2 regions of the Ancylobacter sp. FA202 genome follow, and region 1 is predicted to be linked to the other one. Evidence: predicted binding sites of a transcription regulator. Region 1 holds the regulator's gene; the other holds the start of a gene.

Region 1 (3,205 bases):
CAGCGTCACCGGCGCGGATAGGCGCAGCGGGCCGGAAAGCGTGCCGCGCCGCTCGGCCAGCGTCGCGGCGGCTACATCCAGGCCGCGAAGCGACTGCGAGGCCAGTTCGAGGAAGATCAGGCCGTCCTCCGTCAGCGTCAGTCGGCGCGTCGAGCGGTGCACCAGCTTGGCACCGAGCTGCCGTTCAAGCTGCGCCAGACGGTCGCTGACGACGGACTTCGCTAGGCGCAGCCGGCGGGCCGCCTCACTGATCGAGCCCGCCTCGGCAATGGCGACGAAAGCGGCGATGCCGTCGAGTTTCATCGTTCGGTTATTCCGGACATGGTTTCCGCTCACCGCAGGCTAATCCGAACGTGGCGTTATCGCCATACTTCTCCCCGACACGCCGCCGAGGGCGGCCGTATGATGAGGAGAATTGCGATGGGACGTCTTGAGGGCAAGGTCGCGCTGATCGCCGGCGCCAGTTCCGGCATCGGCCGGGCCGCTGCGGTGCTGTTCGCCCGTGAGGGCGCGAGGCTGGTGCTCGGGGCCCGCCGCCAAGGCGAGCTGGACGCGCTGGCGGCGGAGATTGCCGCCGAGGGCGGCGCAGCGGCTGTGCTCGCCGGCGATGTGCGCGAGGAGGAGTATGATCGGGCGCTCGCGGCATTGGCGGCGGAGCGGTTTGGCCGGCTCGACATCGCCGTGAACAATGCCGGCACGCTCGGCGAGAAGGGACCCAGCACCGAGATTTCGGCCAAGGGCTGGGAGGATACGCTGGCGGTGAACCTCACGGGCTCCTTCCTCGGCGCCAAGCACCAGATCGCGCAGATGCTGAAGACCGGCGCGGGCTCGGTGATCTTCACGTCGACCTTCGTCGGCTACACGGCAGCCTTTCCCGGCCTCGCCGCCTATGCCGCCTCGAAATCCGGACTGGTCGGCCTTACCCAGGCGCTCGCCGCCGAGTTCGGCCCGAAGGGCATCCGGGTGAACGCCATCCTGCCCGGCGCGGTGGAGACCGAGATGTACCGGGAAGCGAACGACACGCCGGAGGCACAGGCCTTCGTCACGGGGCTGCACGCCCTGAAACGCGTGGCCGCGCCGGAAGAACTGGCCCGCTCGGTGCTCTATCTCGCCTCCGACGACTCGTCCTTCGTGTCCGGCACCGCGCATCTCGTCGATGGCGGGCTGTCGATCAACCGGAGCTGAGCCGGCGTGGCAGATTCGCCTGCCCTCTAACCCCCAGCTAGAGAACACGTAACCGATCGGCTTGCGATGCAAGCTGATCGGCGCGCGCTCAATGTGCGCGGGCGAACATCTCGTTGAAGGAATAGCCGGAACCGCGCACGGTGCGGATCGGGTCGGGCTGGCGGGGGCGGTTGAGCGCCTTGCGCAGCCGGCCGACATGCACGTCGACCGTGCGCTCGTCGATATAGACGTCCTGCCCCCACACGCCGTCGAGCAGCTGCTCGCGCGAATAGACGCGGCCCGGCGACTGCATGAGGAATTCCAGCAGCCGGAACTCGGTGGGGCCGAGATGCAGCTCGCGGCCGGCGCGGTGCACGCGCTTGGTCTCGCGGTCGAGCTCGATGTCGCCGGCCCGCAGCAAGGTGGAGATGTGCTCGGGCTTGGCCCGGCGCAGCAGCGCCCGCACCCGGGCGACAAGCTCGGGCACCGAGAAGGGCTTCACCACATAGTCGTCCGCGCCGGTGGCGAGGCCGCGCACGCGCTCGGTCTCCTCGCCGCGGGCGGTGAGCATGAGGATGGGCATGCGCTCGGTTTCCGGCCGGGCCCGCAGGCGCCGGCACAGCTCGATGCCGGAAAGGCCCGGCAGCATCCAGTCGAGGATCAGAAGGTCCGGCACGCTTTCGCGCAGCCTTGTCTCCGCCTCGTCGCCCCGCCCGACATTATCGACCGAATAGCCTTCGGATTCGAGATTGTAGCGGAGCAGGAGGGTGAGGGGCTCCTCATCCTCCACGATCAGTATGTTGGTGGGCATGATCTTGATCCCGAGCGTTCGCGGGCCGTGGGGTGTCAGGCCGGGAACGCGACGCTGGTCAGGCTGCTGGTGTCCTGCTTGGGCCGCTCTTCGGTGAGGAGCTGGCCGGTCACAAGATAATGGATGGTTTCCGCGACATTGGTGGCATGGTCGCCGATACGCTCGATGTTCTTGGCGCAGAACAGCAGATGCGTGCACAGCGAGATGTTGCGCGGATCTTCCATCATATAGGTGAGCAGTTCGCGGAACAGCGAGGTGTAGAGCACGTCGACCTCGCCGTCGCGCTGCCAGACTTCCAGCGCCCGCACCTCGTCGCGGGTGGCATAGGCGTCCAGCACCACTTTCAACTGTTCGAGCACGATGTTGGACATGTGCTCGACGCCGCGCACCAGCTTCTGCGGGTGGAACTCGCCGGTGAGGGCGAGCACGCGCTTGGCGGTGTTCTTGGCGAGGTCGCCGATGCGCTCCAGATCATTGGCGATCCGCATGGCGGCGACGATCTCGCGCAGGTCGCCAGCCAGCGGCTGGCGGCGGGCGATGATGAGCACCGCCTTTTCCTCGATCTCCCGCTGCAGCAGATCGACCGGGCCGTCGAGCACGATCACCTTCTGGGCGAGCTCGCTGTCGCGCTTGACCAGCGCCTGGACGCTGTCGGCGACGAGACGCTCGGACTGGCCGCCCATCTCCACCACACTGCGGCCGAGTTCCTTTAGGTCGGTGTCGAACGACGAGACGATATGTTCGGTCATGGGGCAGGCCTCTCTCGTCGCGGGCTCAGCCGAAGCGGCCGGTGATATAGTCGCGGGTGCGGGCTTCACGCGGGTTGGTGAAGATCTCGTTCGAGGCGGCGACCTCGATCAGTTCGCCGAGATAGAAGAACGAGGTGATGTCGGCGCAGCGCGCCGCCTGCTGCATGTTGTGCGTCACGATGACGATGGTGAATTCCTGCTTCAGTTCGTCGATCAGGTCTTCGATCTTCGAGGTCGAGATCGGGTCGAGCGCCGAGGTGGGCTCGTCGAGCAGGATCACTTCCGGCCGCACCGCGATGGTGCGGGCGATGCACAGGCGCTGCTGCTGGCCGCCGGAGAGGCCGAGCGCCGAGGTGTGCAGCCGGTCCTTGGCTTCTTCCCAGATCGCCGCCTTGCGCAGGCACCACTCGACGCGCTCGTCCATCTGCGCCTTGGAAAGGCGCTCATGCAGGCGCACGCCGAAGGCGATGTTGTCATAGAT
Region 2 (3,205 bases), 2.9 Mb from region 1:
GACGATGCACCAGGCGAAAATCTTGCCGATGAGGCCGTTCAGCCGGTCAACGCCGAGAAGGATGGATTGCATGGGGAGGGGCCTCTTCGGGCAAGGCGAGTGTGGGCAAGGTAAGTTCGGGCACGGCGAGGTTTGGGAGAGCAAGCTCGGGCAACGCTCGTTCGGGTACGACGAGGGATGGCGCGCCGTCCGTCACGCCCGCACAGCGGCATCGCCGCACGACGCCGTCACGGTCCGCTGCGGGAGTGCCAAGGCTCTACCGAAACCAAAAGCCCCTCTCCGTCGCCGGAGAGGGGCGCACGCGCTGGCAGGTCAGGCCGGCTTGAAGAAGTGGTCGTAGGCGAACTTCGAATCCGGCTCATATTCGAGGCGGAAGCCGACGATGCGCTTGGCCCATTCCTTCTGGCTGTCCACCACCTTCTTGAACACCGGGTCGGCCGACAGGTTGGCGATCACCACGTCCCAGGCGTTGAGCTGGGCTTCCAGCACCGCCTTCGGCGTCGGCAGCACCTTCACGCCGCGCGCCTTGATGGCGGCGAGGTCCTTGGAATAGCGGTCCTGCGCCTTCCACATCATGGTGGAGGAGGTGGCGTCGGACGCGCCCTTGAGGATTTCCTGCACGTCGGACGGCAGGCTGTCGAACTTGGTCTTGTTGAACAGGATCTCGAAGCATTCGAGCGCCTGGTGGTAGCTGCCGAGCATGTAGACCTTGGCTACGTCGGGGAAGCCGAGGATGAGGTCGGAAGACGGGTTGTTGAACTCGGCGCCGTCGAGCAGGCCGCGATCGATCGCCGGCACGATTTCGCCGCCCGGTACGATCGTCACCGCTGCGCCGAATTCCTTGAACAGGTCCGCGCCGAGGCCGACGGTGCGGTACTTCATGCCCTTCATGTCGTCGGCGCTGGTGATTTCCTTCTTGAACCAGCCGAGCGGCTGGCTGGGCATCGGCCCGGTCAGCATGCCGACAACGTTCAGCTTCAGCGTGTTCTGCACCAGGTCGTCATAGAGCTGCTGGCCACCGCCATAGCGTACCCAGCCGAGCAGTTCGTCCGCGTCCCAGCCGAAGGCGGGGGCGGTGCCGAACAGCGAGAACGCCTTGCTCTTGCCGTACCAGTAGGCGGCGACGCCGTGGCCGCCGTCGAGAATGCCTGACGAGACCGCGTCGAGCATCTGGAAGGCGGGTACGACCGAGCCGGCCGGCAGGATTTCCAGCTCGACGCGCCCGCCGGTCATGGCGTTGACGCGCTTCACATAGTCGCCGGCGAATTCGTGGAAGATGTCCTTGTTCGGCCAGGTCGACTGGAATTTCAGCTTGATGGGGGCCTGCGCGTGCACGGCGGGGGCCGCAACGGTTGCGCCGGCGGCCGCCGCTGCGGCAGCGGTGGCGATAAAGCGACGGCGGCTGGTACGGACATCCTGACGCGCGTCCGTGCTCTTCCCTGACGTGTCGGTCATGGGCGGTTCCTCCTATGGCGTTTCCTTGCGGGTCGAGCCCGCCGGGCGGCGCTTCAGCGCCTTGTCCCGATGCAGCAAGGAGACGATGCCGCAAGGTCGAGTGCAAGCCCTAATTTCAGGCTTTTAGGACGAATTCCCCCATCCGAAAGTCGAAGATCGAACGGTGGAGGCCCGGCTCGGCGCGGCGCGTGGCTCTCTAAGGCCGCAGCGGGCCTTCGCGGCCCCCCGCGCGACCCGCCCCGAGCCATGGCCACGGTGGAATTTCCGTCCCGGTCCGCGCGTCGTCATCCGTCTGTCATCGGCGGGGACTTGAACCGCAGCAGCGCGGGCTGCCGGCCCGCTTCCCGAGAGGAGATTCCCGCCATGCGCCCGCTGTTTCTCGCCAGTGCTTCCGTAGCGGTGCTCGCGCTTGTCGCCCTGTCGTCGCCGAGCCTCGCGGCCGACGCGGTGTTCAACCGCATCGGCACCTTCAATGTCGTCGACAACCTGCCTGCCGGGGCCGATCCGGCCAAGTCGACCGCCGCCGAGATCATCACCTACACCGAGGATGGCAACACGCTGATCTACAGCGACAGCCCCGGCCAGCGCATCGGCTTCATCGACATCACCGATCCCGCAGCGCCGAAATCCGCCGGCGTCGTCGCGCTGGACGGCGAGCCGACCACCACTGTCGTGATCGGCGCCAAGGCCTATGTCGGCGTCAATACGTCGGAATCGAAGGCCAAGCCCTCGGGCCATCTCGCCGTGGTCGACCTTGCCACCCGCAAGGTCGAGGACAAGATCGACCTTGGCGGCCAGCCCGATTCGATCACCAAGAGCCCGGATGGCCGCTATCTCGCCATCGCCATCGAGAATGAGCGCGACGAGGATCTGAACGAGGGCGCGCTGCCGCAGCTCCCGGCCGGCAACCTCACCACTTTCGAGGTGAAGGACGGCCGCGTGGTCGACGCCTCGAAGAAGGTGATCGACCTCACCGGCCTCGCCAGCGTAGGCCCGGAGGACCCGGAGCCGGAATATGTCGACATCAATTCCCGCAACGAGGTCGTGGTCACGCTGCAGGAGAACAACCACATCGTGGTGGTGGACCTGCCCACCGGCAAGATTCTCTCGCATTTTTCCGCCGGCACGGTCGATCTCGACAAGATCGACACCAAGAAGGACGCCGTGATCGACCTCTCCGGCTCGGCCAAGGGTGTCGCCCGCGAGCCCGACACCGTGCAGTGGATCGACGATGACCGCTTCGTCATCGCCAATGAGGGGGACTGGAAGGGCGGTTCGCGCGGCTTCTCCATCTTCGACAAGACTGGCAAGCTGCTGTTCGAGAGCGGCGCGGCGCCCGAGCATATGGCGGTGCGCCTCGGCCACTACCCGGATAAGCGTAACAAGAAGGGCATCGAGATGGAGGGCGCTGAAGTCGCGACCTTCGGCGATGACCGCCTGATCTTCGTCGCCTCCGAGCGCGGCTCGCTGGTCTTCGTCTATCGCGACAAGGGCGCCGGCGCGGCGCCGGAATTCCTACAGGTGCTGCCCGGCGGCGTCGGCCCGGAGGGGCTGGTCGCCCTGCCCAAGCGCGAGCTGTTCGTCACCGCCGCCGAGACCGACGGCCGCGAGGATGGCGGCATCGGCTCGGTCGTCACGCTCTACCAGCGCCAGCCCGGCGCCGCGCCTGCCTATCCCACGATCGTCTCCGCCGACGGCCCCGACGGGCTGCCGATCTGGTGGTCGGCGCTATCGGGCTTTGCGGCCGACG

Evidence for each region. The regulator PhoB, encoded in region 1, activates phosphate uptake and scavenging genes when phosphate is short. The targets are predictions, from matches to a motif close to TGTCATNNANCTGTCAT.
Region 2: the regulator PhoB is predicted to act here: its motif matches at 1,738-1,754, upstream of A3M1_RS0123290 (esterase-like activity of phytase family protein).

What each region holds. Positions count from the first base shown of each region.
Region 1 is NZ_KB904818.1:2,085,427-2,088,631, reverse strand. Features, by position in the region: gene A3M1_RS0109520 (LysR family transcriptional regulator) at 1-303, opposite strand, end outside; gene A3M1_RS0109515 (SDR family oxidoreductase) at 421-1,185, shown strand; gene phoB (phosphate regulon transcriptional regulator PhoB) at 1,274-1,975, opposite strand; gene phoU (phosphate signaling complex protein PhoU) at 2,011-2,724, opposite strand; gene pstB (phosphate ABC transporter ATP-binding protein PstB) at 2,750-3,205, opposite strand, start outside.
Region 2 is NZ_KB904818.1:5,012,432-5,015,636, reverse strand. Features, by position in the region: gene A3M1_RS0123300 (TRAP transporter small permease subunit) at 1-72, opposite strand, end outside; gene A3M1_RS0123295 (TRAP transporter substrate-binding protein) at 313-1,455, opposite strand; gene A3M1_RS0123290 (esterase-like activity of phytase family protein) at 1,819-3,205, shown strand, end outside.